Regions from separate parts of the Bifidobacterium sp. ESL0764 genome, predicted to be linked through region 1. Evidence: riboswitches for the same ligand, from Rfam matches in the RefSeq annotation. Region 1 holds a riboswitch; the other holds the start of a gene.

Evidence for each region. A riboswitch is a leader RNA that binds a small molecule or an ion and turns the genes downstream of it on or off. The one in region 1 is predicted to bind thiamine pyrophosphate.
Region 2: linked by a shared signal. The riboswitch ahead of OZX71_RS03790 (ECF transporter S component) and the one ahead of OZX71_RS02205 (hydroxyethylthiazole kinase) in region 1 are both predicted to bind thiamine pyrophosphate.

Annotation. Positions count from the first base shown of each region.
Region 1 is NZ_CP113919.1:632,619-639,325, forward strand. It holds gene OZX71_RS02195 (hydroxymethylpyrimidine/phosphomethylpyrimidine kinase) at 1-922, opposite strand, end outside; gene OZX71_RS02200 (thiamine phosphate synthase) at 924-1,661, opposite strand; gene OZX71_RS02205 (hydroxyethylthiazole kinase) at 1,708-2,643, opposite strand; TPP riboswitch at 2,635-2,756, opposite strand; gene OZX71_RS02210 (acyltransferase family protein) at 2,918-3,973, shown strand; gene OZX71_RS02215 (NAD(P)H-binding protein) at 4,115-4,744, opposite strand; gene OZX71_RS02220 (TetR family transcriptional regulator) at 5,202-5,936, opposite strand; gene OZX71_RS02225 (ABC transporter permease) at 6,018-6,707, opposite strand, start outside.
Region 2 is NZ_CP113919.1:1,046,675-1,053,381, reverse strand. It holds gene OZX71_RS03795 (ATP-binding cassette domain-containing protein) at 1-940, opposite strand, end outside; gene OZX71_RS03790 (ECF transporter S component) at 1,000-1,638, opposite strand; TPP riboswitch at 1,687-1,796, opposite strand; gene OZX71_RS03785 (dipeptidase) at 2,001-3,368, opposite strand; gene OZX71_RS03780 (DUF3043 domain-containing protein) at 3,509-4,129, shown strand; gene OZX71_RS03775 (FAD-dependent oxidoreductase) at 4,284-5,831, shown strand; gene OZX71_RS03770 (DUF4191 family protein) at 5,953-6,707, shown strand, end outside.

The sequences.
Region 1 (6,707 bases):
TGGCGTTTTGCACGGCCTTGGTCAACGATTCGCCTTTGGCCAGTCCTGCGGCGATGGCGCTGGAAAGCGTGCAGCCGGTGCCGTGCGTGTTGGGGTTGGTGATGCGGGTGTGACGGAACCACGTGTGCTCGCCGTTGTCGAACAGCAGGTCGTTGGCCGCGCCGTGCCGATGCCCGCCTTTGATGAGCACTGCACAGCCGCCACAACGTTCAGCGATGGTACGGGCAGCAGTGATGGTGCTCGCTTCGTCGCTGATGATGAGCTCGTGCGTTGGCGTGGAGCCAACCGTTGCAACCGTCTGATTGTTATTGTCGGTGTCGGCTGAATCGGAGGCGATGATTGTATCGCTCGTGTCGTTGATGTTGATTGGCTTTGTGGTGTTATCCGCCGTGTCGGCAGAAGTGTCGCCGCCGTCGCAGACGCGTTGAGTCCCAAGATTCGCGATGGTTTCGGCTTCGGGGATGTTCGGTGTCACTAGGGTGGCCAGCGGCAGAAGCTTCGTGCACAATGCGTCGACCGAGGCCTTGCTGCTCAACCTCTCGCCGCTGGAAGCGATCATCACCGGGTCGACCACGATGTTGGTGGCATTGAAGTGTCGGAGTCGATCGGCGATGACCTCGATGAGTTCGGCACTGGGCACCATGCCGATTTTGACGGCGTCGGGCCGGATGTCCTCGAAAACGGCATCGATCTGCTCGGCCAACAGCTCCGGCGACGTGGCGGCAGAGGCTCGCACACCCGTGGTGTTCTGTGCGGTGATCGAGGTGATGGCGCTCATCCCGTAGACGCCGCAGGCCATGAACGTCTTGAGGTCGGCCTGGATGCCGGCCCCGCCAGACGAATCGCTGCCTGCGATGGAGAGCACCGTCGGCAGTTGATAAAAGTGAACGCTGGAAGCGCTTTGCGTTGTACGCTGCGACATCTCAGAGGCGCTTGGCGCGTGTGGCGTTCCACGAGTCCACCATGGCCCGGGCAACGGCGTGCGGGTCGTCGGCGCCGGCAATGGCCGAGACGACGAACCAGCCGGCGGCCTCGGTCTGTGCCAGCTCCGGCAGGTCTTCCAGTTTCACGCCGCCGCCCACGACGATGGGGTAGCGCGATTCGCGGCATAGGCCGTTGATGGATTCGGTGTCCTGCGTGTGGCGCTGGTGATCGGCGCCGATGACGATGCAGTCTGGCTTGGTGGTGCTTGGATGCAGCGGCCCCGCGCCGATGTAGTCGATGGTGCCGTCGGGAAGCTCATTGGCGGCTTTGACTTCATCGAGCACCTTGCAGCTCAACCCGATGATGGCGTCCGGTCCGAGCAGCTTGCGCGCTTCGGCCGGGTTCATGTCGTCCTGCCCGATATGCACGCCGTCGACCTTGATGCCGGTATCGCGGCATTGCCAGGCCGCGTCGACGCGGTCGTCGATGACCAGTGGGACGGTTTCGGACGCGCCGGCCTGGGCGATGACCTCGGCGCTCTGTCGCGCGATTTCGACGATATCCCGGGCATCGCCGGGCTTGACGCGAATCTGAAGGAAGGTGATGCCACCGGCCAGCGCCTGTCGCACGATGTCGGGAACGGGCCGCGATTTGGTGTCCGCCGGTCCGAGCACGAGGTAGGAGCTCAGGTCGAAGTGCTTGCGCATGGATGCGAATGATGAATTGTTGACAGTCATAATTGGCTCGATTCTCTGTGGTCAAGTAATACGCTGTGTGGTGTATTCAGGCGAGGATCGGCGAGACGGCGATCTGCGCGGGCGTGGTCGACCAGAGGCCGTCCAAGAAAGCGACCTGGAAGGAACCCGGACCGTGCGAGTTGGCCTCGCCGGTTTCGCTGGCGCGGTTATAGAGGGCGCTTGCGGCGAGGGCTGCGGTCAGCGGGTCGGCGACGGCCAGATAGGTCGCGGTCACACCGCCCAACGAGCAGCCGGCTCCGGTGATCTTGGTCATCATCGCACTGCCGCCGGGCAGACGATAGGTGTGCTCGCCGTCGGTGACCAGATCGGTTTCGCCGGAAACAGCCACCGCGCCTTGGCCCTGAGCGTCGGACTTGGCGATGAATCGGGCCAGTGCCTTGGCCGAGGCTTCAGCCGCTTCGACGTCATCGGCAGATTCCACACCGACCGGCCCGCTGGATTGCTGTGCGGCGCTGTCCGTCGCAGCTGTAGTATCTTCGCTCATCGGCAGCTCCCACATCTCGCGCAGCTTGATAACCTCGGAAGCGTTGCCGCGGATGATGGTCGGAGGCACCGCCTTGAACGATTTCAAAATGGCGGTGCGCGTGGTTCCCATTCCCGCAGCCACCGGGTCGAGCACCCAGCGGTGGTGGTCGGCGTGGAATTTCTCGGTGATTGCTTTTAATGCATCCTTGTAGAACGGCAGCAGCGTGCCCACGTTGATGTAACTGGCTCCGCTCGCCGCCTCCCCGCCCGCGATGTCGTCGGGCAGGAAGCTCATAGCCGCGGTGCCGCCCGCCGCCAGCTGGGCGTTGGCCACGAGGTTGATGGTCACGAAGTTGGTGAAGGACTGTGCCAGCGGCGTGGTGTCACGCACGGTCTGTGCGGCCTTGCGGATATTCGAACGCAACGGGTCGTCCGCCGCCAGATCCTTGAGATTGCCGAGATTGTTGTTTGCTGATGAGTATGCGTCATTGACCATATTCGCGTCTCCCTACGATGGTATTAACCAACAGGTTCCAAGGGTCGAGCGTTGTGCTCGTCTCAACTTGCGCGCACGCCGAAGCGGTCCCGCAGGTTCCCCTGCACTTACAGCTCAAGACGCTATGCGCTTCATTGGACAAGCGGTGGATTCTGCCGTCACGGTCTGGAAGCGGAGTATGCGTCTGTCGCGGATTTGGCAGGGAGGCAAGGGGCGACGATATACTGCAGACGGTTGTTTGCGGCAGTTGATGATTGGACACAGGAGATTGGCTATGGCCTCGAGAATACGATATTTCGACATTGCGAAAGGCATTGCCATGATATGCGTGGTCCTTGGCCATAGCGTGCTGATGGTCGTGCCGATGAGCGGTGCGGCCCGGCTGGTCTATATATTCTGTTTTTCGTTCCACATGCCGTTGTTCTTCATACTGTCGGGCTATTTCATGCATGCCGACCGTCCCTTCGCCTGGCGCAAGGAATCCCGTGAACTGTTGCTCACCTATGCGCTGACCGCCGCCGCGGTGGTGGTCCTTCACGCCGTGCTTGCCTTGGCCCTGCACCACGATACGGCCCATGTCACGGGTACCTGGCTGCTCGCGGCGTTGTACGGTTCAGGTGCGAATACCGGCAACGAGTTGATTGCGATGTCCAGGAGTATCGGGGCCATCTGGTTCCTTCTGGCGCTGTTCTGGGCCCATCTGCTCGTGCATATCGCCTACCGCTTGCCTGCCACGCCTTTGTGGATTATTGGATTCTTCGCGCTTGGATATCTGTCGTCCCGTTATGCCTGGCTGCCGTTCAGCGTGCAGGCGGGGCTGACGGCGTCGTTGTTCGTGTATTTGGGATGTCTCGGGAAACGGTTTGACGTCATCGGGCTTTTCCGCCGTTGGCCAGTCCTCTGGCTGCCGTCGCTGGCGGTATGGGGCCTGGCGATATGGAAATACAGCTCGTTCGGTTTGGCGACCAACGTGTACGGGCAGACCCCGTTGCTCTCCATCGTCGGATCGGTATGCGGCTCGCTGTGCATCATCGGAGCCTCGCAACTCGTCGATCGCTGGATACCGTACCTGAATACGGCATTGGCGTTTATCGGACGATACACGCTGGCGATTTTCTGCGCGCATCTGCTGGAAAACGATGTGCTGCCATGGGTCACCATCATGTCCAAGATCCAGCCGATTATCGGCTATCAGGCCGAGCCGTTCCTCATTTTCGCCGTCAAGTCGGTGCTGATTGCCGTCATGGCGCTGGTGCTCTACCGCATCCCCGCTATCAATGCCGTCTACTTCCCTTCACTGCGCAGAAAGCAGGCTGTGGTGAAAGGATAGGGCCTGCGGTGTGTGTGTTGAGCGGGTTTCAGGTCGAAAAGTGCGTTTTAGCAGACTCAAAACGCACTTTTCGACCTGACATATTGAAAAAGTGCGTTTTAGGAAACCTTAAACGCACTTTTTGACCTGATAAATAACCGATTACCAGCGTACGGAGATGCGCTCGCGGTCGTGCGGATGGTCGGACTCGATCTCGTCGACCATGGCGATGGCGTAGTCGGCGTAGCTGATGGCGCTCTTGCCGTCCGCGTCGGTGGTGTAGTCTTCGCCCGCAAGCACGTAGTGGCCGGTGCGCGGGCCCGCGGCCTGGAAATCGCCGGCGGGGCTGATGTAGGTCCAATGCACGTCGTCGCGGCGGCGCAGAGCGTCGAGCGCCTTGCCCATCGCCAGCGGCACGCCCTTGATCTCATCGGGGAACGAATCCGAAAGATGGGCCGTGTGCTCCTTGTTGGTGTAGAGGCTGCCTGCGCCGCCGACCACCAAAAGGCGCGCGTCGGTGCCGGAGAGGATGTCGGACAAGTGCTTGAGCGAGGTGCTGTATTCGTCGAATTTCGCCGGGTCGAAGACGCCGAAGGCGCTCACCACCGCGTCGAATCCGGCGAGGTCGTCGGCGGTCAAATCATAAAGATTCTTGATAATGGCGTGCTGGGCGGCGGTCTTGTTCTCGCCGCGTACGACGGCGGTGACGTCCATGCCGCGATTGACGGCTTCGTCGACGATGCGCCGTCCGGCCTTGCCGTTGGCGGCGACTACTGCGATGTTCTTGCTCATGATTGGTTCCTTTGTTTTTGCGGCGCTTGGGTGGATTCGACCCCCATCCTGGCGTCAAAGTCTGTTGTTGCACTGATATGCGGCGCTACTTGTCACTGTAATGTCAATCGAGGCGCTGTGTGGGCTGTGGATTAGTGAGATAGTAGATATATCGCGTAAACGCTGGTATTCCAAGCGAATGAGCCATTGTTGACTGTCGGTGGAATATGCCATGGGGCGAATGCGGGTGAGCCGGTAGACCATATGAGGTGAAGCGACATGTGGCTTGTCGGGGTGGAACGAGCGTTGACCGCATTGATGGCAGAAATCAAGGTTGTGCCGTTGCCGTGACTTGACCGCTGTGCACTCCGGGCCTGAATGGGAATTCGAACTTCGTGTGGGGTGCGTTGACGTCGGCTGGCAGTGATGAGGGACGGCGAAATCCAAGGTTGTCAGGCCGTGATGGTCGTCGATTGCGCTATTGCCCCCGTCGGTTCGTCGACCCGTCGTTCCAGCCTTCAATCAGCGCGTCGAGAGCCTTGCGGTATTCGGCTTGCATGCTCCATGGGTTGTCGGTGTCTCTCAACGGTGCCAACAACATGGCCAGTTCGGGGGATTGGCGCATGGCTTCCTCGCGGGTCTCGTCGGACGGTTCGACGCTCGATCGCCCGGTGTCGCCGAACGGAGTGACGGCCTCGGCCAGCACATAACCGGTGGTCAGGATGGTGGCGCCTTGGATCAGGCCCAGCAAGTCCGTGGGTTGATTTTCGTCGGCAAGTATGGGTATGAACGGTTTGATGGCCTCGGCGAGGAGCTGATATTGCTCCAGGGTGTCGATCGGGTGCGTGGCCACCAAAACGGCGGCGTTGGGGTGGCGCAGCAACGTGGTGTGCAGATGCAGCGCATAATAACGGATGTATTCGTGCCAATCACCGCCTATTCGGGCGATGGAATCGGCATCCTTGTTTACTCCTGAAAGCGTTTCTCGCCAGATCTGTTCGGCGATGCCGTTCAAAAGGGCATTTTTGTCGGGCAGATGGCGGTACAGGGCCGTGTAGGAGACGCCGATGCGCTTGCCCAGTGCTCGAAGGCTCAGGCCGTCAAGGCCGTCCTCATCCACGATGGCCAGTGCGTTTTTCAGAAGCGTCTCGCGGTTGAGCGTGGCCCTGCCTTTGCTGGCGCTGGATTTTCCCGCTTCGGCTTTGCTTGTCATATGCTCCCCGCTTATCCGTTGTCCGGCTTCCGATACTGGTAAGCCCAATCGGAGAGCCGGGCAACGGACACGCCTCATTGTCTAACGGTCTGTTTTGGCCTGCCTGTGGAATCCGATGAGCACCAACAACGCCAATACTACGCTCACGGCCACGATGATGCCCGTCGGTTTGAGGGTATCGCCGACGTGCGCGCCCTTGAGGCTGATGCGCTCGATGGCGTTCAAGGTCCAGTAGATCGGCGAGAGCTTGGCTATGGGCTTGGCCCAGCCGGGGAAGGTGCTCACGGGGGTGATGGCCCCGCCGACGCAGGCGGCGAACATGCCGATGAGCACGGAGATGGAGATGGCCGTCATCTGCGAGTTGGCGAAGAGAGTGATCGCGACGCCGAAGAGCGTGACCATCACCAGGAACACCGCCGCGGTCAGTGCCAGCGCCCAGAAGTCGCCGTGGATGCGATAGCCGTCGATGGGCACGGCCGCTGCGACGACGATGATGAACTGGGCGACCTCCATCAGCAGCGCCACCACAATCTTGCCGGCCACGACTTGCCCGACCGGAGTCGACGAGACGCGCAGCCGGTCCCACGTGCCCCATTTGCGCTCGTCGAAGAACATCTCGACGATGAACTGCACGGTGAAGAAGGCGAAGAGGATGGCGAAGGCGGGCACGGCCAGCTCGGTGCCGTTGACGTTGCGATAGCCTTCGGCCAGCAGGGTGTTCTTCATGCCCGGCACCATGAAGGGGGTGAGCATGATCGGCACGGCGGTGTC
Region 2 (6,707 bases), 410 kb from region 1:
GCGATGGACTGATTCCCGAATGGAAACGACTCCCCAATTCACGTTGACGGTATTTTCGGGGAATCCAAATGCCAAGTTCGTCGAAATTGATGGATTTATCGCCAAAAACCTCATCCGGAGTCCCATCCGCCTCAACCTTGGCAGCCGTGGTACCACCGCTTTTGCCGAGCAACACCACACGGTCGATCAGATCGACCCATTCGTCGACCCGGTGCTCGACCAGCACCATCGTGGAATGGTTGCTGTCAAGTACATTTTTGACTGCACCCACAATCTGGCAAACGCCTTCCGGGTCAAGATTCGCCGTAGGCTCGTCGAGCAGCAACACGCCGGGATTCATGGCGAGCGCACCCGCGAGCGCCAACCTCTGCAGCTGTCCGCCGCTCAGATGCGTGACCATACGATGCAACTGCAGTCCGCCAAGGCCGACCGCATCCAACGCGCGGCGAACGCACGGCCAGATCAGCTCCGGGGCCATGGCCATGTTCTCCGGGCCGAAAGCGACGTTATCGCCCAACCGTTCGAAGACGGCTTGGGCATCCGGATCCTGCAACACGAGCCCGACCTTGCCCCTTGCCTGGGTGACGGGGGTGCCACCGATCAGGATACGCCCGGCGCTCACGCCCCCGTCTTCGTCCTCATAGGCCGTATGGTTCTGAGCCGTATGGTTCTCATTCGGCTGAGATTGGGTTCCGTCGCTGACACCTACGCCACCGATCAGACCGGCTGTCGCCTCAAGCAAGGTCGACTTGCCGATGCCGGAAGCGCCCAGCAACAGCACACGTTGGCCGGCCTTGATATCAAGGTTCAAATCGGTAATGGTGAACTCGGCCCGGGATGCGTGACGATACCCCCAATGCTCGAAGCGTATGGACTGCGGCACGCTGTCGCCGACCTGTCCGGCTTTCACCGTGCACGGTTTGCAATCCGTGGATATCATCGTCTGCATCCGACTCCCTGCATCGCCATTACCGATAAAAAGTTCAACGTCTATACAGACTACGCCTTCCTCGTATGCCCGGAAGCGAATTTATCAAGCGCACCCGTCTTGGCAAGTGCCAGATACAGCAGCCACATCAACACGCCGGCGATAACGACGCCAGAGACCACGGTGGTGGCGAAATAGACCGGGCCATAGGCGGCGGTGGACTTCATGGCGATGAGTTTCTTGACGAAGCTATACGCCCAGCAACCCACGCCGGAAAGCGCACCGGAAAGCATGGTCACGCCGATGTTCCATTTGCGATAACGGAACGCGGCGAACACCAGCTCGGCGAGCACTCCCTGGATGAGGGCGATGAGCACGGTTTCGACGCCGCCCCATTGGTTGCCGAGCAACGCTTCGAGGATGGCCGCCACGAGTTCGGCGAACACCGCGGCACCGGGCTTGCGTACGATGATGGAGGCCAGCGGGCCGGCGAAGAGCCACAGGCCGTTGAGGATGCCTGCAAGGCCGGGGATGATGGCGTCGATCAGCGACCACGGAGCCGCGGTGAGCACGGCCGCGAGCCAATAGATCAACGAGCTGGCGACGCCGATCGCCGCCGCTACGACGATATCGACGACACGCCATTTGAGGCTGTAAGACGGAGTAACCACATTGTCGAACGACGGTGTAGGTGATGATGATGTTGACATAATTTGTGCCTTTCTGTGGTGCACACCGCCTGTCGGTGTGCATACAAGGCACGGGAAAGAGAGACGTCCGTGCGCCGGCATTGTCCGGACTCACGTTCATTCGGTCGAGGAAATCCTCATCTCAGCCAGCTTGCAGGCCAGCCCCCGTGTCAATTCGCCATCCTAGAGCAATCCCCTGTCAACTGCCAACGGGTAGTCGTGTGTGGGCGGGATATGCCATGCTTCGGAACCCTTACTGGCTGAGCCGTTAGAAACGAAGCCCGGTGGGCTCCGTTCTTAACGGCTCAGCCCGGAGCGTCCCGAACATTGTATATCCCGCTCCGCCACGACTAACCGTTGTAATGAAGCGAGCGAGCTAGCAGCTACTTGCCGAGCTTGTCTAGGATCAGGGCCTCGGTGAGGACGTTGTTTTTGAGGCTCGTCAGATCGACGGACTCGTTGGGGCTGTGGGCGTTGCCCTTGGGGTCTTCGGGGCCGGTGACCAGAACCTGGGCGTCGGGGAAGATGCGCTGCAGTTCGGGGATGAACGGAATCGAACCGCCTTCGCCCTTGTTGATCGGCTCGACGCCGAACGCCTCGCGCATCGATTCCAGTGCATCCTGGGTGGCCTCGGCGTCTGGATCCATGCTCCAGCCCATTCCGGTATCAAGAGTGGAGACGGAAACTTCGGCGCCAAACGGGGCATGGCCGGTCAGGAAATCCGTGACAGCCTTGGCCGCGTCCTCGGGACGCTGGTCAGGCGCGGTGCGGATGGAAAGGCGGAAACGGGTCTCGTTGGCGATGACGTTGAACGAGCCCTCGACCGGGTGCGCATCGAATCCGATAACCGAGATACTGGGCTTGGTCCACAGTCTCGAGGCCAACGAACCGGAGCCTGCGAGGCGATAGGAGGAGACCACCGAGGAATCGGCTCGGAAGCCGGCCTCGTCGAGGTCGCGCTGCAACCCTCCTACTGGGTCTCCGCCGGTGAGTCCGGGAATGTTCAGTGATCCGTCCTCGGCATACATCGAGGCAATGAGCATGGCCGACAAGGTATTCGTGTCGAGAATCGGACCGCCGAACTGTCCGGAATGCACCGGATGCTCCAGGGCACGCACGGTGACGTCCAGGTCGGTGTTGCCGCGCAGGCTGGTGGTGAGGCTCGGGATTTCGGCGCTCCAGTTGCCGGAGTCGGCCACGATGATGACATCCGAATCGAACGCGTCGCGGTGGGATTCGATGAAGGGGATGAAGCTCTCGGAGCCCATCTCCTCCTCCCCTTCGATGAAGACCTTGATATTGACCTTGAGATCATCGCCCAACGCGTGCAACGCGCCGGAATGGATGGCGATGCCACCGCCGTCGTCGGTCGCGCCGCGTCCGTAAAGGCGTCCGTCGATTTCGGTCGCCTTGAACGGGTCGGTGTCCCATGCCGAAGCGTCCGGGACCGGTTGGACGTCATGGTGCGCATACAGCAATATGGTCGGAGCCTTGGGGTCGACGATCTTGGAACCGACCACCTCGAAAGCACCCGGGGTGCCGTCGGGATTCTTGGACTGCACTACTTTGGCGTCCACCCCACGCGCTTTCAGCTCGTCGGCCACGAATTGCGCCGAACGCCGCATGTGTTCCCCAGTGATGCCCTGCGCCGAAACGGATTTCAGCGCGACCTTCCTGCTCAACAGATCGACTACACGCTCAAAATCGTCATCGACCCGCGAACGCAGTTCTTCCTTGCTCAATGCAGACATGTGATGCTCCTTGTCAAATTTGTTCGTTACCTCGATAATCACACAGACCCGGGAAAACGCGAGAAAATCACTGAAAATACCTTTATTCTCCGCTCTTTGCCTCGATTCGAGAGTCGAGGCTTGCCCGTAATCTCGAGAGAATGACATGGAATCCCTTCAGCAAGGACAAAGACAAGGAAACGGCACAGAAATCCGTCGATTCCGCAGTGAACGAACCTGAGGAACAGGAAAGCAAAGGTCATCCCACACCAAAGCGCAAGGTCGCCGAGAAACGCAACCTCCACCCTCTCGTTCCCAAGAACCGCAAGGCCGACCGTAAGGCCGCCAAAGAGCGTATCAGAAAAAGGGAAGACGAACAGTACGATGCGATGCGCAACGGCGATGTGGCCCATATGCCACGTCTGGAACGCGACCCGGCGCATATCTACGTGCGCGATTACGTCGATGCCCGGTTCAATCTCGCCGAATACTTCATTCCGGTGATTTTCGGCGTCATGATTTTCGGCATCATCATCGCCGTCAAGTGGCCGGAGCTTTACATGCCGATACTGATGCTGTCCTACGTCTATCTGATTGTCTCGGTCATCGACATCTTCCTGATGTGGCACAAGCTCAAGCAGAAGCTGATCGAGAAGTTCGGCGAAAAATCCGTGGCCAAAGGCACGCGCATGGGTTCCTACGCCTGGGGCCGCGCCCTTCAGCTCCGCCGTTGGCGCATCCCCAAGCCGACGTCCAAAAAACGCGGCAATTGGCCGAAGTAAGCCGGACACACTGAATCGTTGACCCAAGAAAAATGCCTTTGTACGCTTTCATAGGATTGCGTGCGAAGGCATTTTGTGTCTCTGGGCACAATCAGTACCTGCGTTTTCCTTAACTGCCGGTTAGTATTGGCGTTGATAAGATTTTGGAGCGAACATGCAGAATACACATATCGACATCGCCGTCATCGGCGGCGGCCCCGGCGGATACGCCACGGCACTGCGAGCCAGCGAACTGGGGCTTTCGGTCATCCTGATCAATCGCGAAGAACGGCTCGGCGGCACCTGTCTCAATCGCGGGTGTATCCCCTCCAAAGCACTGATCACCGCGACGCGGGCGATTCACAATGTCAGTGACGCGAAGCGTATGGGGATCGACGCGAGTATCGACAGCATCGATTTCGCGAAACTCGCAGCCTTCAAGGACAATGCCGTGAAGACGATGACCGACGGACTCGCCTCACTGCTTGCCGCCAGAAAAGTGAACGTCGTCAAAGGCGAGGCCTCAATCGTCGAGAATCATCGTGTCAGAGTAACCACTGATGTAGCGAATACCGACAATCGCAGCGCCGACGATGCTACAGTGCCGGAACGCACTTCGAAAAACGACGCTCAATCCGTCAACAACTCGAACAACCCGGATAGTCCAGACAGCTCTTCTTCCTTCGAGATCAACGCTGACAACATCGTGATAGCCACCGGCTCACGTCCAAGGCCGTTGCCGGACCATCCTTTTGCAGGCCGGATAATCGACTCGACCCAGGCGCTCGATCTGCCTCGATTCCCCAAGTCCGCTGTCATAGTCGGCGCCGGGGCCGTAGCGGTGGAATTCGCTTCGATGTGGAACGCGGCGGGTGTCGACGTGACCATGCTGATTCGTCACGAACGCGTGCTCTCCCATATGCACCGCCGCACGTCGATAGCACTGACGCGGGCACTGGCCCGAAACGGAGTGCACATCGTCACCTACAGCCACCTCACCGATGTCAAAAACGCGCCGAACGCGCCGGACGCAACGGTGAGCTACGCCTGCGACAAGGACGAAAACGGAACCGAGCACGAGGTTCAGGCCGAAGTCGTGTTGGCGGCCATCGGACGCGATCCGAATACGAATGCCGATTGGTTCAAGGACGCCGGTATCGAACTGGACGAGCATGATCTGGTGAACACCGATGCCAATGGCGCCACCAGCCAACCCGGAATCTGGGCGTTGGGAGACATCACGCAAGGCCCGGCCCTCGCCTACCGCGCCTTCGAACAGGGCATCGTCATCGCCGAATCCATCGCCGGCCTCAATCCCAAGCCCGTCGACAACGCCACGGTTCCCGTTGTCGTCTTCTCGACCCCGGAATTCGCCAGCGTGGGGCTGACGCTCGAAAAGGCAAAGGCCAACCCTGATATCCATGACCCCAAAGAGACCGTCTACCCGATGATGGGCAACGCACGCATCCTCATGAGCGGCGAGCCCGGCTCGATGTCTGTGGTCACCGGGTCGCATGACGACAGACCCGATACACCGGTAATCCTGGGAGTTCACATGCTCGCCCCGGACGCGGGCGACCTGATCGCCGAGGCCGAACAGCTCGTCGGCAACCGCGTGCCGCTCGGCGACGCCGCACGTCTCATCCACCCGCATCCCACTTTCAGCGAGGCGTTCGGCGAGGTCCTGCTCAAAGCGGATGGACGACCCTTGCACACCAGATAAATCCCCACGAATTCGCAACAGGTTTTCGCATAGATGACCTGACCGCATGTTTTGCGTCGCAACCACTCCCTAAAATCGTGATTTAGTTTGTTCGTGCCTGATAATACAAGTGAGGAAGTCGATGGCCAAAGAGAAAAAGGCGAAAAAAGACAAGAAAAAGGGCCCAAAGGTCATCAATCAGATTCGCCAGATCTATAAGTACACGCACGCGGAAGACAAGGCGCTCCCCTGGCTGCTTACCGGCGCATTCCTGCTGCCGGTGGTCGTCGGGGTCATCGTCGGTCTTTTGATGCACTGGAGCTGGCTCACCTGGATATTCATGGTCATCTTGCTGGTGATGGTAGGTGTGCTGCTCTTCACCATGACACTGACCAACCGCGCGGACAAGGTCGGCTATGCCAAGCTGGAAGGTCAGCCGGGAGCAGCCGTCAGCGTGCTCGGCAACATCAACAAGGCCGGCTATAACTTCCCTCAGACCCCGGTCTGGATCGATCCGAAGACCAAAGAGGCGATTTGGCGCGGAACGGGATACAACGGCATCTACCTGTTGGCCGAAGGCAGCGAAAGCCGCACGAAACGTCCGCTGGAACGCCAGAAGCAGTCCATCAAAGGCGTGACCGCCGGAAGCGATATCCCGGTCTTCACCATTTCGGTGGGTACCGGGGAAGGCCAGGTCCGGCTCAAGGACCTGCGTAAAACCGTCTTGAAGTGCAAGAGCTATGAGCCCGTCGAACACAAATTCGCTTTTATGAACAAGATTCATCCACGCCGTCGCTTCGTGCTTACCAAGGACGAGCTCGAAACCCTCAACGGACGCTTGCGCACCCTACAGGAAAAGCGCGGACTCGGCATTCCCAAGGGCATGGACCCCACACG